DNA from 2 places in the Tumebacillus lipolyticus genome. Region 1 is predicted to be linked to the other one. Evidence: a T-box and tRNA genes for the amino acid it is inferred to sense, from the RefSeq annotation. Region 1 holds a T-box; the other holds one or more tRNA genes.
What was found. A T-box is a leader RNA that pairs with one kind of tRNA and senses whether it is charged. The one in region 1 lies ahead of hisS (histidine--tRNA ligase), so its partner is inferred to be a tRNA-His.
Positions count from the first base shown of each region.

Region 1 (9,712 bases):
TTCGGTCGATAAGAGGATCAATTTGCCCTCGATGTCCACCGAGAGCAAGCTCTCCCTTTTTTGTGACAACAGCACTTGCGCAGCGCCCTCACCCATTGGACACCTCGACGATGTGACCGACCAGGATCAGATCGCGCGGAACGTGAATGCCCGCTTGATGATCGAACGCAATCACCTTTTTGCCTGGCATCAACAGGTTGGTCGCTCGAAAATAGTTGATCGCCTCCAGATCGAAGGAGATCTCCGGCAAGTTGGAGTACACCTGTTTTTGCACAAAGCGAACCGCTTTCGAATCTCCACCAAAGCTCCCCGATGGAAACCCCTCGACACTCACCTTGTAATCTTCATTCTCCGTGCGAAAGCTGAGCGTGATCTCCTCATCGTTCAGGGTGACGATCTCGCGCAAAAGATACGTCTTATCCAGCGCGACCTTGACCTTCGCCTTTCCGTCCGAATAATGTCCACCATGACCGCCGATCGTAAATCTCGTCCATTTGACCTCCGTCCGCTGTTCCATCTCGACCTGAAGCGAGTCGGTGCTGAAGGCGAATCGAAATGGCTTGCCTCCTAAGTCCAATTTCAGAGCATCTACGGTGATGTCTTCAGCGAAGTCGAATACATTGCCCCATTTTGCGTTGACCGTTTTGTCAAAATGAGCGGTCGTAACCGCCCCCGTCTCGACAGATATGTCTTCGGCGATCGAGCGGAAACCGATCTTTGACAGCGCCTGTTGCAAGTAGACGCGCGCGACAAATTCATGGGAGAGGATCAGGCTGGCTGTGTAGCCTTTGGGAATCGGTTGGAGCGTACCGTCTCCCAGATCAAAACTCGAATTCGCCTTCCCCCCTTCGCCTCCGCTGTTCTCCGTTGCGATGAACAAGCTCAAAATGCCAGGCCCGCTCTGCTCAGCTTGGCTCGTCGAAAATACAAACTTTTTCGGTACGATTGTAAAGCGATTTTCGCCTACAGAATCGTTGTTCAGTGACGTGAGCGACCACTCAAGCTCATCGACATATTGATTAAAATAAGAATTGATCTCACGGACGATCACAGCCAGATCGCTTTTGTCTTCCTTCTTGGGCTCCGGGTCGATCTTAAACGAAGTGCCGAGCTCGCTTTTGAAATGCAGAAATACGTTTGCCTGCTGCCCATCCTCACGAAATTGAACCACTTGACCGCTCTTCTTCATCCCTTCCGCATCGTCTCCGACGATCGCTGCAAGCGATACGATCGCCAGCAAGCGGTACTGATTTTCAGGAAGGTCGTATTCGGTCAACAGCTTACCATCCTCTTTGCGCACCATGTTGCGCCCCTTCACCAGCGGGAGCTTTAGTTGACACAGGCCGTTCTGACTGAGAAACTCGATCGTTGGAGCTGCAAAGGAGAGTTCGTACGTGCTGATATAGGTTTCACGTGTGAAGCGATCCACCTCTTCGTTGGAAAATGTAAACTGACTGATCAATTTGCTTTTCCCATAGTGGTCAGCCAACACTTCGTTCAGCTTGTCCACATGGTAGGAACAGATGATGTCCCATTTGTTGGTGGTGCCATCTTTTGCTTCCGCCATCGCCTTTAGCAGCACCTCATAATCTGGAAGAGAATCTTCGACGTTCATCATGTCTGGCTGACTCATCGACATAAAATCCCTCCAACACCACTTGTAGTGTAATTTATTATATTTCACAATTCTGTATAATGAAATATAATTTTAACCTCAATATCAATATTTTTAGAAAAAGTATACCCAACGCAATCAAAGTCACTTTCACTTCGCTTTTCGTACGCTCGTTGGACTCCACCCACCCTGAGCATCACCTTCCCGCTCAACAAAAAAGAGACGGCAACCGCGCCGTCCCTACAATTTCTCCTGCAATAGCTTCAATAGACCTTGTGGATACAAGAGCTGCTCGCCGTTGGCAAACTTTTCGAGCGGCATCCAGACCGCCTCGTTGAGCTGATCTCCAAAGCGACAGGGCGCGGTTGAGCGCGCGTCATCGCTTCACCGCAAGCGTCACCCACTCATCCCCTTGCCTGCGCTCGACTGTCGAGTACCCAGCAGTAGCAAAATGGCTGACCACCTGCTCCTCCATCCACTCGACAATGCCGGAGAGCAGCAGCATGCCATCCTCCTTGACGATTCTCGACAGCAGCTGCTCAAGCTCGATCGCCTCTTTGCCGCCGATGTTGACCGCCACCAGGTCATAATGGCGCTCCACCTCGGCAAACTGGGCAAAAACATCCCCGATGCAAACTTCGATGCCCCCCAGTTCGTTCAACTCCATGTGGTAGTCGAGGCTGCTCGCAGTCGAAGGGTTGAGATCGACGGCGACCACTTCTGCCGCTCCCTTTTTCCTCGCCAACAGGCTCAAGATGCCTGAGCCTGCCCCGAGATCTGCCACTCGATCTCCCGCTCGCACCAGCTTGTCGATCAATTCCAGACAGTGGCGCGTCGTCGGGTGCATCCCTGTTCCGAACGCTGCTGCCGGCTCGATCAGGATCGTCAGCTCTCCAGACTCGCGCACCTCATCCCACGGAGGGCGAACCATCAGCCCAGGGCGCACCTCCAAGGCGGTAAACTGGTAGACCGGGTCTTCTGTCACCGCTTGCGGCACGCTCACTTCGACCGAATGGACCAACTCGCCAAGCGAGCTTCGCATCTGTTCGCCAAGCATCGCCAGCCCTTCTGGCGAAAGCTCTTCTGCTCGCTCCTCATACGCGCGCAAGACGGTCTGCTCCGTCTCCAGCTCCTGATAGCCATAGCCATCCTCGGTCACAAACGTTTCAAACGGCGCATCCTGCCAGACATATTCGATCCCGCGCATCTGCAGCGCCGCGATCGCTTCTTCCGCTCGCACCGTATCGACAGTCAAACGGTATTCGATATAGCGAGCTTCCTCTTCCATTTTCATCCTGACTTGCTCCTTTCGCTTCGCATCCTAGCGGCCGTCGCTTGCTCCTGCCCCCCGCTCTTGATAAAATCGACCCATCTACCACTAAAGGAGGGGTTACACCTTGAATCGAGACCAAGTGCCACCAGTTGGAACTCCCGTGCCCTATGAAGTGGTCACGCGCGCCAAAGATCTTCCCCAAGCGGTCATCGACTGCGCCGATCGCGCGATGTTCACCCCTGGCCTGCAAGTGCTGTCTGAAGGGGATGCCACCTATGCGATCCTCACGGCGAGCGAGCGCCCGACCGGCGGATTCACCCTGGAGCCGGTCTCTGCGATCGCAGGCGAAAGCGGCGTGGAGCTCACCGTCAAGCTGGTGCGTCCGAAGCCGGGCATGATGCTCCTCGACGCGATCACCTACCCGCAGTTGATCTTGCGCTTTTCGAACGTTTCGCTGCCTGTCGTGCTGCTCAATCAGGAGGAGCTGACCCGCTGATTCCGCTCCGGTTGCGAGCAGCTCTGATCGCCTGATCGGAGCTGCTCGCTTTCTGTTCCAACTGAGCGCCTGGCGGTCGATCAGCCTTCGATCCGGTACAGCAGCTCTTCCAGCGTCATCCGCTCTTGCGTCCCCGTCGCCAGCTCCTTGACCAACAGCTTTCCAGCTGCCAATTCCTCATCTCCTGCGATCAGCGCATAGGTCGCTTGCAAGCGGTCGGCACGCTTCAGCGCGCTCTTGAGCCCCTTGCCGGCAAAATCCCGCTCGACCACCAGCCCTGCCTGCCGCAATTCCTGCAACAGCGGAAGCACTGCGATCTCCGCCCGATCTCCGAGCGGTATCAGGTACAGATCCACGCGGTCTTCGCCGCCCAGCGCAGGTGCGCCCTGCTCTTCCAGCAACAGCAGCGCTCGCTCCAAGCCGATGCCGAAGCCCACAGCGGGCAGCTCGATCTCCCCTAACTCCGCATAGAGGCTGTTGTACCTTCCGCCTGCCGCAACGGTTGAGCGGGAAGCGGTCATCACTTCGAACACCGTCCGCGTGTAGTAGTCGATGCCACGCACCAGCCGCGCATCGATCTCGCAGGGAAGCCCGAGCGCTTCCAGCCCCTGCACGACGCCGGCAAAGTGCGTTTGGCACTCTTCGCACAGGCAGTCTTGGATCGACGGAGCGCCGAGCAGGGCAGCCTGGCAACAGGAGTTTTTGCAATCGAGAATCCGCAGCGGGTTTTTCTTCGCCCGGCGGTTGCAGTCTTCGCACATTCCCGTCAGGCGAAGCTCCAGATAGTCGAGCAGCGCTTCCCGATACTGGCTGCGGCAGGAGGCACAGCCCACGCTGTTCAGCGCGACCGTCAGCTCTTTCGCCCCGATCGCCCCGTAAAAGCTCATGATCAGCGCGATCATCTCCACCTCCGCGGCAGGCGACAGGCTGCCCACCATCTCCACGCCAAACTGGTGATGCTGTCGCAGCCTTCCCACCCCAGGACGTTCATAGCGAAACATCGGGGCGATGTATGACAGCTTCAGCGGCAGCATTTCCGCATAGAGCTTGTTTTCTAAAACGGCCCGCGCCACCGGAGCGGTTCCTTCCGGACGCAGTGTCAGACTGCGCCCGCCCTTATCGAGAAATGTGTACATCTCCTTTTCCACGATGTCAGTACCATCCCCAACACCGCGCAAAAACAGTTCGGTGTGCTCAAACATCGGAGTGCGAATTTCTTGGACATGGAAATGAGCGCACACCTCTCTTGCGATCTGTTCGAGCTTTTGCCAATCACGAGCTTGGCGTGGCAATAGATCTGCGGTGCCACGCGGACGATTGATTCGTTCCATCTCCTTTACGCCTCCTCCAAAGAATGTTGAGCAAATAAAAAAACTCCCCTCCCACAACGGGACGAGAGATTGCTCGCGGTACCACCCATCTTGCTATGCACGCATCCGATCGGAAGCGCACATAACCACTCATCAGGGGTCAAAACGACTAACCCCCCTTCCGCTGATAACGGTGGAAGTCTCCGGTGACGTCTACTGCGCAGTCGAAAACAGCGGTTCGGGCCACAGCTCAAGGGGGTGTTTCCACGATCACTGCCGACCGGTTCGCACCCTCCACCGGCTCTCTGCACGACATGATGACCTGTACTTTTCCCTTTCAAAGCTCTTGCATCAAGATGGAATTTGTCTTTTATTGTAGGCAGACTGTCATCCTTTGTCAACCGACTTGCCTTCCGTTTTGTGCCTGATACAATAGAGTCAGAACAAGACCTGTACATATTGGAGGAACGAATGATGAACAAGCGCAAATTGTTGCCCTCCCTGCTTGGCGTCGCACTGCTTGCGACCGCGCTGGTCGGTTGCGGTCAATCGACCGAAGATACACCGAAAAAAGAAGGGTCGGCACCAACAGAGACGCAACCGAAACAGTATGCTACCAAGCCGGAGATGAAGATCGACAAGGCAAAAGATTACACCGCCACGATCAAGACGAACAAAGGCGACATCAAGGTAAAGCTCTTCGACGATGAAGCTCCGATCACCGTCAACAACTTCGTGTTTCTCGCCCGTGAGCATTTTTATGATGGCGTGAAATTTCACCGCGTGATCCAAGATTTCATGATTCAGTCGGGCGATCCGACCGGAACGGGCGCAGGTGGCCCTGGCTACCGCTTCGAAGATGAACTCCCGCCCGTCAAGCCGTACAAAAAAGGCATCCTCGCGATGGCGAACGCCGGCAAAAACACGAACGGCAGCCAGTTCTTCATCGGCAGCGGCCCTCGGGCGGATGGCCTGAACAACTTGCCGAACTACACCGTTTTCGGCGAGGTCATCGAAGGAATCGAGACGGTGGACAAGATCGCAGCCGTTCCGGTCGGGCCGGGGCCAAGTGGAGAGGAAAGCAAGCCCAAGGAAGAGGTTAAGATCGAAACGGTGACGATCGAAGAAAAATAGCAGATGAGATCGCTGGCTCTCCCCGATGTGGAGAGCCATTTCTCATTCGACAGATTTTCATCTTTCGGTCGATTTCCCGGGAAATTGTCGAAGGAACCGCTCATTTGCTGACACATCTCCACACGATCGCCCCATAGGATAGAACAACTTGCGATGTGAAAGGAGATTGGACATGGGCCGAGAGCGCCACAAGCGCAGACGCCACCGCGAGCAAGATCCACTTCCGGCAGTCCCATCCGACTTTATCGTACCACCACCCCCTCCGCCTGGGTTTGGTATCATTCAGCCTCAGTTTCAGCGTGAAACGCCGCTGATCACCGGTCAGGTCTATTTTGATGATCCCTTTTACTCGCTGTTGCCGCCACCGCCCTTCGGTTCATCCGACCCCTGTTATCCCGCTTGGTTGTCGATGAAAAAAAAGGAGGAAGCGCGCTTTGAGGCCTGCGAGATCGGCAAGGAGACGGCCGAGTGTCAGCTCGCGCGGCGAGCCTATTTTGATGCGGCTCGCGAATATAGCACGGTGCTCGACCGCGTGTACGGCTTGAGCCGCTTCCAGACGAAACAGACAACTTCTCCCCCTCAAGGTGCTGGCAAACAAAAAAATCGTACCTGCTAAGCTCAGGTACGATTTTTTCTTCTCCTCTGGCGCCCTTCCACCTGAAACCCGCCTTGCGCGCCTCCCGATAAAGGCTCTTCCTCTGCGGTCTCGATCGGCAAACCCTCTTTTTTTAGCTCTGGCTCGATCTGCGAATGAATCTGATCTTCCAACATCTGTTCCGCCTGAGTGGGCGTGACCTCTTCCGTGATCGTTTCCGACCGGGCTTTGACGGCGCCGCTGGTGCCAATCTGCAAAACAGATGAGCTCGACATCGCATTGATTTGAATCGTTCCAATCTTGATCGTTTGATTGACACGCATTGAATCGCCTCCCGTTAAAAGACTGAGGCCACGTTTTCGTCCAGCACATCGTTGTCGTTAGTGTTCGTTGAAGAGACAACATTATACGTTTGAGGGAAATCTCCCGTATTGAACGATCCAGAACCGGCATAAGTTTTGGCTGTCGTCTTCGGAGAGATCAGACCTACATCCCCGATGCTCAAGACTCCGCCGGAAGAGATGTTGACCACTTTCAAGGTTCCGAGAATCGCAGGCACGACACCACCGCCTTCTGCCAGAACTCTTTCTCTAGGCAGTCTATGCAGGCCAGATGTGGTGGGTGAGTGCCTATTCTAACTGCCCGACATCCATCTTGATCAATGCTTTGATCAATACAAAGTGAGGCGTTCATCTGCTCACCACAGCTTCGGCGGCTACATACTGTATCACTATACCTGTATCGCGAAAAGGAGGAAATGCCATGCCGTCTATCGTCGGCGGACCGATCAAGATCGTCAGCATCTCAGGCGGTACCGTCCTCTTTGGCGATTCCGGATTTATCGCACCGAAAAGCCCCTCCAAGTCGTATACCGGCTCGGGGAGCGGCAACACGGGCGACTTCTCGGTATCGATCAACGGAATCAGCAACACGGCAACTGTCGATGCTGATGTGCTCGATAACAACACCAACTCCGGCATCTGACGACCATGTTGAAACGAAATCGAGCAAAACAGACGATCGTGCAGAATATGCTCGTCATCGCGATCGGCCCCTCCGGCGTCGTCCAGATCGGCGATGTCTGGGAGGGGGTCGATCCGTTTTCATACGGGGAAGCCTATTCTGGTTATCGCGGCGCTCCTGGCTTTGCGATCGTTGGCAAGTTTGAGGAGCCGATCAACACGCAGTTGCATTATGCGAACCAAGTGGATGAAGACGTTCGGGATCAGGATGTGGTCGGCAAGGATGTCGAAGTCTTTCTCCCCAACACCAGAGGAGTGGAAGCGAGATGAAAAAAATCAAGCTGAGAGTTGTCAACAACGGAGATCTGCAGGTAGCCAATTTCAAGATCAATTCGGTCACCTCATCGGCTGTCGTTCTGCTGGGAGACACCGAGCTGATCACACCGCGCTCCGTCTTCATCTCTCGCGGCGTGCGCCCCGTCGCCGCCATCGTACCGTCTGTGACCGGTCCGGTCGGTCGCATCTAAACACGCGCAAAGACCCTCTTGCACAATTTGCAAGAGGGTCTCTTGATTCTTTCAGGCCGATTACTCAGCCACTACTTTTTTCAGCTCTTCGACCAAGATCGGCACGATGTCGAACAGGTCGCCGACGATACCATAATCTGCCACTTTGAAGATCGGAGCTTCCGGGTCCTTGTTGATCGCGACGATCACTTTGGAGTTGGACATGCCCGCCAGATGCTGAATCGCTCCGGAGATGCCGACAGCGAAGTACAGGTCGGGCGTGACCACCTTGCCCGTCTGGCCGATCTGCAACGCATAGTCACAGTAGCCAGCATCGCAAGCACCGCGGGATGCGCCGACCGCAGCACCGAGGACTTCTGCCAGTTCATACAGCGGTTTGAATCCCTCTTCCGACTTGACGCCACGGCCGCCGGAAACGATCACTTTCGCCTCGGAGAGATCGACGCCGCCGGTCGATTTTTTCACGACCTCTTTGATGAACGTGCGCAGGGAGTCTGCAGGCAGGTCGACGGAGACGTTTACCACTTCTGCCGAACGGGATGCGTCCGCCTCACCGGCCGGCAAGTTGTTCGGACGAACGGTCGCCAAAACCAGATCGCCGGCAACCGTGTTTTTCGTAAACGCTTTCCCCGCGTAGATCGGGCGGGTGAAGACGAGGTTGCCGCCCTCTTCGGTCACATCGATGATGTCAGACACTTGACCTGCGCCAAAGCGCGCCGCCACCTTCGGAGCGAGGTCGCGACCGATCGCCGAATGCGCCATGAGCACGAGGTTCGGGTTCACGTCTTTGATCATCGTCTCCAACACGCTTGCGTATGCATCTGGCACGTAGTTTTCCAGCGCCGCGCTGTCAGCGACCAGCACTTTGTCAGCACCGTGATGGGCCAATTCTTCCGCTTTGATCGACCCGCTGTTGTTGCTGATGATCGATGCGATGACAGCGCCGCCGTTTGCCAGTTTTTTTGCAGTGGACAGCATTTCAAAAGTCACGTTGCGGACAGCGCCGTTGCGCAGGTCTGCCAATACGAGAATCGTTCTGCTCATGATATGTGCTCCTCTCTGTCTTTCAAGTTACCGTTCTCAACTTAGAGAACTTTCGCTTCGGTGCGCAGCAGGCCGACCAGCTCTTTGACGCGCTGTTCGTTGTCGCCTTCCAAGATGCGACCGCCCGCTTTTGCTGCCGGCAGGAACGTTTCCACGACGGACGCTTTTTTCGCGAGGTCGGCGGTGATGTTCAGGTCGCCGGCGCCCGGGTTGGCCAGCGGCTTCTTGTTCGCTTTGCGAATCCCGATCAGAGATGGGTAGCGCGGGTCGTTCAGACCTTGTTGAGCGGTCACGAGGATCGGCAGCTTGCCGCCGACCACTTCCAGGTCGCCTTCCGCATCGCGGTGCGCTTCCACGTCGGAGCCATTGATCTCAAGCTTGGTGATCGTGCCGATGTGCGGAATGTTGAGCAGTTCAGCAAGGCGGATTGCCACCTGACCAGAACCGTCGTCTACCGCCTGGTTGCCGCAGAGGATGATGTCATACTCTTTGTCTTTCAGATATGCTGCCAGCACGGTGGATGCTGTATATTCATCGCCAAAGAGCGATTCGTCGGTGATGTGAACCGCCTCATCAGCACCCATCGCTAGCGCCGTGCGCAACGCTTCCTGCGCACGCTCCGGGCCGATGGTGATAACAGTCACCGCACCGCCGTTCGCGTCGCGCAGCTTGATCGCTTCTTCGACCGCGTACTCATCGTACGGGTTCATGACAAAGCGCACGCCGTCTTCTTTGACTTGGCCGTTTTCGACAACG
Region 1 covers NZ_JBHUIO010000011.1:284,772-294,483, forward strand. Annotated here, with positions in the region: gene ACFSOY_RS17625 (hypothetical protein) at 1-96, opposite strand, end outside; gene ACFSOY_RS17630 (hypothetical protein) at 89-1,639, opposite strand; gene ACFSOY_RS17635 (50S ribosomal protein L11 methyltransferase) at 1,992-2,909, opposite strand; gene ACFSOY_RS17640 (protease complex subunit PrcB family protein) at 3,013-3,384, shown strand; gene hisS (histidine--tRNA ligase) at 3,465-4,715, opposite strand; T-box leader at 4,770-5,044, opposite strand; gene ACFSOY_RS17650 (peptidylprolyl isomerase) at 5,166-5,828, shown strand; gene ACFSOY_RS17655 (hypothetical protein) at 6,001-6,444, shown strand; gene ACFSOY_RS17660 (spore germination protein GerPB) at 6,447-6,746, opposite strand; gene ACFSOY_RS17665 (spore germination protein) at 6,761-6,982, opposite strand; gene ACFSOY_RS17670 (spore germination protein) at 7,186-7,407, shown strand; gene ACFSOY_RS17675 (hypothetical protein) at 7,413-7,715, shown strand; gene ACFSOY_RS17680 (hypothetical protein) at 7,712-7,912, shown strand; gene ACFSOY_RS17685 (electron transfer flavoprotein subunit alpha/FixB family protein) at 7,973-8,956, opposite strand; gene ACFSOY_RS17690 (electron transfer flavoprotein subunit beta/FixA family protein) at 8,998-9,712, opposite strand, start outside.

Region 2 (9,712 bases), on a different contig from region 1:
CTGGGGGAAAGATATCGGGATGGGCGAGGAGTATTTCGGCATCTTCCTCGGCGCGGTTGGACTTGGCACCGTCATCGGCACGGTGGTGGTGGGTCAATGGAGCTTCTGGAGCGCCAAGCCGATCCAGATGATGTCGATCACAGCCTCGATCAGCGGGCTGGGAGTCATCCTGCTCAGCTTTGGTTCATTCGGATGGGTGCCACCCAACGTCATCCTCTGGACCACCTTGTTTTTCTTGGTCGGCGCGATCGGGGCAGGCTCGTCCGTGCCGTACGGTTATGTGCTGCAAAAAGAAACGCCATCTGGCATCATCGGGCGTGTAACGGGTACGGCAAACGCGATTCAAAACCTGTCCATGTTTCTCGCGCCGGCGATCGGTGCGATGATCGCCGAATGGTGGGGAACTGGCGGCGTCTTTCTCATCGCCGGGACAGGGACGGTGTTCATCAGTTTGGTCGCCATGCTGGTCGTTCCGAAGACGGGCGGGGCGGCGAAAGGAAAAGAGCATACTGCCTCCTCTTAGATATGTTGCAAACGGAGGGATATCATGATCGTCAAATGGATCACCTGCTCGGTCGAGCCCGACATGCGGCCCGCTTTTTCTCAAGCGCAGGAAGGGTGGAGGAGCTTGCGTGGCGTCGACGGGTTTTGCGGGCAGGTCGGAGGATGGAAGAAAGAGCAGCAGGGATGGCAAGCGCACCTCGCTGGCCTCTGGCGCGATCAGGAGTCGTATCGAGCCTTTATGGAGCGGACGCACGATGCGATCACCGCTGTCAATCGCAATCGGCAGGCGGGCACCTATGCGAAGATCTCCGTCACGCTGGAGGAGGTGCCAGATCAGCAGGTCGCCGCACGTCTTCTGCGCTGGTGTTCAGAATTGAGCTACGAACCTCGCTGGACAGTTCAGAGCGGTGTTGCGAGGTGGGATAGCTTGATCGAGCTTGGCTCACACTAACCTGGACATCTGAGGAAAGGGTGAGCGATCGATGAATGAACAGGAGTACAGCTCTTATATTGTAGATTCGATCCGCGAGTACAAGCGCGGGCTGGCCGATTTTAGCGAAAAGCTTCCCGATGTTGGCGAGAGGTACTTGGAGTTCACAGCCGCCTGTTTTCACGAGGGGGCGCTCTCCGAAAGCAGCAAGCATCTGATCGCGCTCGGCATTGCGATCTGTGCGCAGGATGAATATTGCATCATGTATCATGCGCACGCAGCGCTCGCCACCGGCGCTTCTGAGCAGGAAGTGTTGGAGACGATCGGCGTCTGCGGCGCCTTTGGTGGAGGTGCTGCGATGTCGCAAGGCGTCACGCTGGTGCAAGATGTGCTCGATGTGTATCACCGACCTGAACACTGATTCGCGCAAACGGTCTTCCCACAGCTCGATGATCGTTTGGTCGAGCGTGCGCAGGGGCGGGAAACGCCGTTTTGCCAAACGTCAGCAAAGCGAAAAGAGCGCAGACCTCATGGAGGCTCATCTGCGCTCTTTTGGTCGTTTTGGAGGCTTTGATCGACCTTTTTTCGGAGACCGCTCGTGGCCGGTGGGTCGTTGCGCGGTGGGAGCGAAGCGTGAGCCGAAGGGAAGGTTTGACGCTGGTCGATGGGCAGGATAAAATGGTGTGAAAATACAAAAGATTCGGTTTCAAAAACGCTTCAGCTGATGATGTTGAATATCTGCGGGGCGGAGTGGAACCGAAACGAGAGAAGCGGAGGAACAACAGATGCCACAACTGTTTGCGAGGATCGATACGATCTTTCTCACGGTCAGCAACCTTGAGCGCTCGACCGACTGGTATGTGAAACACTTGGGCTTTCAAGTGCGCTGGCAGATGGAGGAGGCTGGATATACGGCGCTCGACATCGGAAGCGGGGAGACGCCGCTCACCCTCGCTCGCGCCGCAAAAGGGGTGGAAGTGCGAACTTCTGGTCACTGCGTCTTCAACCTGTTTGCAGCTGACCTGCAGCGAGCGCACGAAAGTCTGACAGCTGGCGGGGTAGATGTCGATCCGATTCAGCGCGACGAGAATGTCGAGTGGTTTGAGTTTCGCGACCCGGACGGTCACATTTTAGGAGTTTGTCACTTCGATTCTTAAACCTTGTGCTAATGCGCAGGGTTTTTTTTCAACTTCAACTATGGTAGAATGGTTGGGCAGTAGTATCCACAGGAGGCTCTGATAGATGACTAAGCCAATAATTCATGCCGATCTTGTCGAAGAGATCGAGCTTGTTCTGCGCATGATTTCGAAAGAGGTTCGACGCAGAGGACGCGAGACTTTGTCCGATTTTAACATCACGCCGCCGCAGTTTGATGCGCTGATCTATCTGCACGAATTCGGCGACCTGACGATCGGCGAACTCAGTTCCAAACTTTATTTGGCATACAGCACGACGACCGACCTTGTGGACCGAATGGAGCGCAATCAACTGGTAGAACGAGTACGTGACAAGAGTGACCGTCGCGTCGTTCGCCTGCATATGATGGAGAAAGGTCGCGATCTGATCGAGCGCGTATTGGTGAAGCGCCGTGAACATGTGGGCAAAGCGCTACAATTTGTGCAAGTAGAAGATCTGCAACCGCTCGTCGCTTCGCTGAAGGAAATCTATACTCATATCAGCGATTGACCATAAAAGCCTAGCGTTTTCCAGAGGAAGTTTCTGACTGGAGAGCGCTTTTTCTTTTCTGGTCGCACTGTACGAAGGGAAAGAAAGGAAGAGTCTTCATGTCTTCAAAACGACCGATCGGCTTGCTCGATTCTGGATTTGGTGGCCTGACGGTAGTGTCCGAAGTGTTTCGGCAACTGCCGCAGGAAGATATCGTCTATGTCGGGGATAACCTCCGCTGTCCCTACGGATCGCGCGAGCCGCAGGAAGTGAAGCGCTACCTGTTTCAGATCATGGATTTTTTGGCTGAACAAGATGTGAAAATGATCATCATCGCCTGCAACACGGCGACCGCTGCCGGGCTTGAAGCGGCGAAGAGCCGGTACAACATCCCTGTGCTCGGCGTCATCACGCCTGGAAGCCGCGCTGCGATCTTTGCCACGCAGCGGGGGCGGATCGGTGTGATCGGGACGGAGGTGACGATTCGCAGCGACTCGTACCGCCGGGAGATCCATCGCATCAACCCGCAGCTGCACGTGGTCAATCGATCCTGTCCGCCATTTGTCCAGCTGGTGGAAGAGGATCGCACCGACTCGGCAGAAGCGAGGCTTTTGGTCAGGGATTATCTCGCTCCCATTCGCGAAGAGCAGATCGATACGCTGATCCTCGGCTGCACCCATTATCCGCTGCTCGCTCCGGTGATCGGCGAGGTGATGGGGGAGGGGATTACGCTGATCTCCTCCGCCGAGGAGACGGCGCGTGAAGCGAGCGCGATCCTGCAGGTCAAACAGATGCTCAATGAACAGAACCCGCATCCGTCGCACCGCTTTTACACGACGGGCAACCCTGACTATTTCTGCGAAGTCGGTTCGCGCTGGTTGAAGCGAAGCATCGAGGTGGCCGGAATCAAGTTGGACGATTGAGCGGTTGGACAAAACACAAGCATAACTCCTCCACGGGCTCGTATACATGTAACATGAAACGATGTGGAGGAGGACAGGGGAAACATGCGCAAAGGCAAACTGGCGTTAGTCGGTGTCCTCGCGGTGTCGATTGCTCTGGCATCAGGATGTTCGCCGAAGACGACGTCGAGCTCGGAGGGGGCAAACGGGGCAAGCCAAGGTGAACAGACGGCAAACGTGATGCCGACGACAGTCTATGTAGCAGATCAGAACGGATTTGTCGTTCCCTTGCAGGTGAAGATTGAGAAAACAGATCAGATCGCGCTTGGAACTTTAAAGCAGATGATCACAGGCGGGTCGGGCGACGCATCACTGGTCAGCTCTGGCTTTCAAAATGTGCTTCCGAAAGGTACGGAGATCAGAGGCATCTCGATCAACGACGGGGTGGCGAAGGTCGATCTGACCAAGCAGGCGAACAGTTTTGACTCAGCTTTAGCGGAGCAGCGCATGGTCGATGGGATCGTCTGGAGCTTGACCGGTCTGGATGGGATCAAGAAGGTGCAGCTGATGATCGACGGTCATGTCCAACCGACGTTAAAGAACGGGACGCCGGTCGGCGAGCCGATCTCGCGCGCCAACGGGATCAACCTGCAGGTGACGTCAAACGTCTCGCCGAGCCAATCGACTGCGGTCACCTTGTATTTCCTCGGCAAGAGCAACGACGCGAAGTTCTCCTATCTCGTGCCGGTGACCCGGATGGTCCCGCAGATCAAGGATCAAAACCGGGTGGAGCTGACGGTGGCAGAACTGGCCAAAGGCCCGAACAACGCGGGGCTGGAACCGCTGCTCTCCCCCGACTTGAAGCTCGCCAAATCAAGCATTGCCGATCGGGTGGCCAACCTCGAATTTTCACAGGGACTGATCAAAGAGGGAGCAGATGCGGTGCATGTGATCAACTCGATCGTGCTGTCGCTTTCGGCAAACGCTGGCGTGGAAAAAGTGATGTTCACCGTCGGGGAAAAAGCGCCAGCAACCGGTGGCGGTCTCGACTTGAGCAAGCCGGTGTCAGTTCCGCCGACGATCAACGAGCACCAGATGTAGCACGGCGCATGAGAGCGACCAACGGGATGGAGGGCTGTTCCGTTGGTTTTTCTCTGTAAAAGTTTGGGGTAGTGGAATCGCCAGTTTAAGGTTATCCTATCAGAGTAGCTTATGGGAACAAGGGGAGGTCTTTAAAAGATGCGAGTGGATGGACGTCAATCGAACGAAACCCGCCCGATTACGATTGTGCGAAACTATATTAAGCATGCAGAAGGGTCAGTTTTGATCTCGGTCGGGGATACAAAAGTGATCTGCACGGCGACGGTCGAGGACAAGGTGCCACCCTTTTTGCGCAACTCTGGCACCGGTTGGATCACAGCCGAATATGGAATGTTGCCCCGCTCGACCGGCACGCGCAACCAGCGCGAGTCGTCGCGCGGCAAAGTTGGTGGCCGCACGATGGAAATTCAGCGATTGATCGGTCGGTCGCTGCGAGCGGTCGTCGATCTGAAGGCGCTCGGGGAGAAGACGCTCTGGCTGGACTGCGACGTGATTCAAGCGGACGGAGGCACTCGCACCGCATCGATCACCGGCGCGTTTGTCGCACTGGCTGATGCGCTCAACGAGCAGGTGAAAAAAGGTTCGCTCCAACAGCTGCCGATCACCGATTTTTTGGCGGCCGTCTCAGTCGGCATCGTCGGTGACCAGCCTGTGCTCGATCTGAACTACGAAGAGGATTCGAAGGCGAAGGTGGACATGAACATCGTCATGACCGGCGCGGGTCGCTTTGTCGAGCTGCAGGGGACGGGAGAAGAGGCTACTTTCTCCGGCGATGAGCTCAACCAGATGCTTTCGCTCGGCAAGGTTGGCACCGAGAAGTGGATCGCGCTACAAAAAGAGGTCTTGGGCGCGGAGATTGCCAATCGAATCGCGCAAAGCGCGATGCAAAACGCATAGGAGACGAGATTACATAGGAAGCGTAGGCGGAGGATCATCATGGGAGAGATTCGAACAAAACTGTGGCTTGCCACGAAAAACCAAGGCAAGGTGAAGGAGTTTCAACATTTTTTCGCCGAGCTCGGCTGGGATGTTGAGGCGGTGCCGCAAGGGGCGCCAGACGTCGTGGAGGACCGGGACACGTTTGCTGGAAACGCGATCAAAAAGGCGGAGGAGATCGCCAAGCATTACAACATGCCGGCGCTTGCGGACGACTCCGGCTTGGAGGTCGATGCGCTCGGCGGTCGGCCAGGGGTTTATTCGGCGCGCTTCGCAGGCGAAGATGCGAGCGATGAGCAAAACAACCAAAAGCTGCTCGCGGAGCTGGCGAATGTCGGCGAGGAGAGCCGCGGGGCTCGTTTCATCTCCTCGATCGCACTCGCTCGTCCGGGACGAGAGACGCTCGTCTCCTTCGGCACGGTGGAAGGGAGCATTCTGTTTGCCGAGCGCGGGACAGAAGGGTTCGGCTATGATCCGCTGTTTTTGCTGGCTGACAGAAACCGGACGCTGGCGGAGATCTCGCTCGCCGAGAAGAACAGCCTCTCGCATCGGGCGAACGCGCTGCGCAGCATGATCGAGATGTTGAAGATGGAAGCGGGCGATGAGTGATCGCCTGCGGGTGCTGATCATCTCCGACACGCATGGGCGCACCGAGCGAATCGATCGCGCGATCGAGCAGGTCACCGAGCGGATCGGCGGCTACGATCTGCTCCTGCACGCAGGCGATCATGCGCAAGATGTGAGCGGGCAGAAGTACGACCCTGCGATCGCCGTCTGTGGGAATTGCGATCCAATAGGCTGCGAGGAGGAAGAAAAGACGATCGATCTGCTCGGCGTCAAAACGCTGCTCCTGCACGGTCATACGGTCCAGGTGAAAAGCACGCCGCTTTCGCTGGTCTATCGGGCGATCGAGCAGAGTGCGCAGCTGACCGTCTTCGGGCACACGCACACGCCAACGCTGTTCGTCGAAGCGGATCGGGTCTTTCTCAACCCGGGGAGCCTGTCCACCCCACGCGGATTTACTGTGTGCACCTACGCGCTCTTGCAGCTTGAGCGCGAGGAAGGGCGGACGCGCGCCGACTTTTCTTTCTACGCGTTGGACGGACATCAGATCGCAAGCTTTGCGCTTCAGCACACCTTTTCGTCATGATCTGCCGCCATCGATCGACCGTCGCGCTCAGGGGAGGCGACGGTCGATTCACTTTCAGTTTCCCGCATTTTGAGAGTTGACGTAGCGATTCGTCTTGTTGTATACTAACTCTCGTTGCAACGCAAGTGTATCATCTTCATCATGCGGGTGTAGTTCAATGGTAGAACTCCAGCCTTCCAAGCTGGTCGCGTGGGTTCGATTCCCATCACCCGCTCCAAACGATGTCTCAGTAGCTCAGTTGGATAGAGCAACCGCCTTCTAAGCGGTCGGTCGGGGGTTCGAATCCCTCCTGGGACGCCATCTTTTATGGCGGCCGTGGCGAAGTGGTTAACGCACCAGATTGTGGCTCTGGCACTCGTGGGTTCGATTCCCATCGGTCGCCCCAAGATTGGGGAGTCGCCAAGCGGTAAGGCAACGGACTTTGACTCCGTCATGCGAAGGTTCGATCCCTTCCTCCCCAGCCAATACCATATTCCTGAAAATGGATGCCCTCGTCGCGAAGACGAGGGTGTTTTTGTATTTGAACTTATCTCCATTTGTGATATAATGTGGTGGTCTATCAGTCTACATAGGAAACATGCGTGGACAAGCCACAGTACTACATACAAAGGCAGCGTTTTTCGCATCGGTGATTCAAGGGAGGATTTTCAGATGGCAGTAGAAGTTAAAAAATGGGAAAAAATAGAGAAGAACGTTGGCGTTCTCGAATTTGAAGTGGGCGTGGAAGAGGTCAACTCCGCACTTGACAAAGCGTTCCAAAAAGCGGTGAAAACCGTCTCCGTGCCAGGGTTCCGCAAAGGCAAAGTGCCGCGTTCGATCTTCGAAAACCGCTTTGGCGTAGAGGTATTATATCAAGACGCGCTGGACATCCTGTTACCGGAAGCGTACACAGCGGCTGTTCAAGAGGCGAACCTCGTTCCGGTCGATCGTCCGGAGATCGATATCGTTCAATTTGGCAAAGGTGAGTCTGCTGTGATCAAGGCGACCGTCACCGTCAAGCCGGAAGTTGAACTGGGCGCTTACAAAGGTCTGGCTGTCGAGAAGAAAGACTTCACCGTCAGCGCAGATGCGGTCGATGCAGAGCTGAAAAACCTGCAAGGCTCGCACGCTGACATCGTGGTCGCAGAGGATGGGGTTGCTGTTGAGAACGGCGATCTCGTCATCATCGACTTCAAAGGCTTCGTCAACGGCGAAGCGTTCGAAGGCGGCGAAGCGGACAACTACCAGTTGGAGATCGGCTCCAACACCTTCATCCCGGGCTTTGAAGAGCAGATCGTCGGCGTGAAGAAAGGCGAAGAGAAGGAGATCAACGTCAACTTCCCGGAGCAGTACCACGTTGCGACGCTGGCTGGTCAGCCGGCTGTCTTCAAGGTCACCTTGAACGAGATCAAGCGCAAGCAACTGCCGGCGCTCGATGATGAGTTCGTCAAGGATATCTCCGAGTTTAACACCCTCGATGAATTGAAGGCAGACATCGAGAATAAGCTGAAAGAAAAAGCGGTGAACGACGAGAAGGTCTACATCGAGGAATCGGTGATCTCGCAAGCTGTCGAAAACGCGACCATCGAAATTCCGGAAGCGATGATCGACAACGAGATCGAGTTCCTGATGGACGACTTCAAACAGCGCCTGCAACAGCAAGGCATCCCGTTTGACGCGTACGTTCAGTTCACCGGCTCTTCCGTGGAAAGCTTGAAGGATGAGTTCCGCGGTCAAGCGGTCAACCGTGTCCGCACAGGTCTGGTTCTGGAAGCGGTCACCGCTGCGGAAGGAATCGAAGCGACCGAAGGCGAAATCAATACAGAGCTGGAGAAAATCGCAACTTCTGCGAAAATGGAAGTTGAGCGCGTGAAAGAGATCTTGGAAGCGCGTGATCCGGGTCTGTCCAACCTGCACAACGACATCAAAACTCGCAAAACGATTGCAGTTCTCGTCGAGTCTGCAAAAGTAGAGTAGTTCTCACATAACAGAGTTCCAATATGTTCAGGGGAGACAAGGCACTTTGCAAAAGGTGCCTTGTTTTTCCAAAATACATAATGCGAGTCGATTTTTGCAGTTGGCAGGTTGTCGCGGGCACTTTATGTAAGGGAGGGCTACGATGTTCAAGTTCAATGATGACAAAGGGCAGTTGAAATGTTCGTTCTGCGGCAAGACTCAAGACCAAGTGCGCAAACTGGTCGCTGGACCAGGTGTCTATATTTGTGACGAATGCATCGAGCTGTGCAACGAGATCGTCGAAGAGGAGCTTGGCGAAGAAGAAGAGTTTGAGATGAAAGACATCCCGAAGCCGACTGAGATTCGGGAGATTCTCGACCAATATGTAATCGGTCAGGATCAGGCGAAAAAGGCGCTGGCTGTGGCGGTCTACAACCACTACAAGCGCATCAACACCCAATCGAAGGCGGAAGATGTCGAGCTTTCCAAGTCGAACATCCTGCTGATCGGTCCGACCGGCAGCGGGAAGACGCTGCTCGCCCAGACGTTGGCGCGGATTCTGAACGTTCCGTTCGCGATCGCCGATGCGACCTCGCTGACCGAGGCTGGTTATGTGGGCGAAGATGTGGAGAACGTGTTGCTTCGTCTGATTCAGGCGGCCGACTACGATGTGGAGAAGGCGCAAAAGGGCATCATCTATATCGACGAGATCGACAAGATCGCTCGCAAGTCGGAGAACCCTTCGATCACGCGCGATGTATCGGGTGAAGGCGTTCAGCAAGCGCTGCTGAAGATCCTGGAAGGTACGACCGCAAGCGTGCCACCGCAAGGCGGCCGCAAACATCCGCATCAGGAGTTCATCCAGATCGATACGAAGGACATCATGTTTATCTGCGGCGGTGCGTTCGATGGCATGGAACAGATCATCAAGCGCCGGATGGGTGAAAAGGTGATCGGATTCGGCAAGGAAGGTCAGAAGAAGGAAGAGCAAGAGTTTGTTCTTGCCAAGCTGATGCCGGAAGACCTGCAGCGCTACGGGCTGATCCCCGAGTTTGTCGGTCGTCTGCCGGTGCTGACTGCGCTGGAGCC
Region 2 covers NZ_JBHUIO010000002.1:874,313-884,024, reverse strand. Annotated here, with positions in the region: gene ACFSOY_RS03365 (MFS transporter) at 1-523, shown strand, start outside; gene ACFSOY_RS03360 (DUF4937 domain-containing protein) at 548-955, shown strand; gene ACFSOY_RS03355 (carboxymuconolactone decarboxylase family protein) at 987-1,355, shown strand; gene ACFSOY_RS03350 (VOC family protein) at 1,720-2,091, shown strand; gene ACFSOY_RS03345 (MarR family winged helix-turn-helix transcriptional regulator) at 2,177-2,620, shown strand; gene racE (glutamate racemase) at 2,719-3,522, shown strand; gene ACFSOY_RS03335 (GerMN domain-containing protein) at 3,607-4,602, shown strand; gene rph (ribonuclease PH) at 4,741-5,499, shown strand; gene ACFSOY_RS03325 (XTP/dITP diphosphatase) at 5,539-6,147, shown strand; gene ACFSOY_RS03320 (metallophosphoesterase family protein) at 6,140-6,688, shown strand; tRNA gene ACFSOY_RS03315 (tRNA-Gly) at 6,832-6,905, shown strand; tRNA gene ACFSOY_RS03310 (tRNA-Arg) at 6,912-6,988, shown strand; tRNA gene ACFSOY_RS03305 (tRNA-His) at 6,998-7,073, shown strand; tRNA gene ACFSOY_RS03300 (tRNA-Gln) at 7,078-7,152, shown strand; gene tig (trigger factor) at 7,340-8,644, shown strand; gene clpX (ATP-dependent protease ATP-binding subunit ClpX) at 8,787-9,712, shown strand, end outside.
Region 2: it encodes a tRNA-His, which carries the amino acid that the T-box ahead of hisS (histidine--tRNA ligase) is inferred to sense. The anticodon was not compared.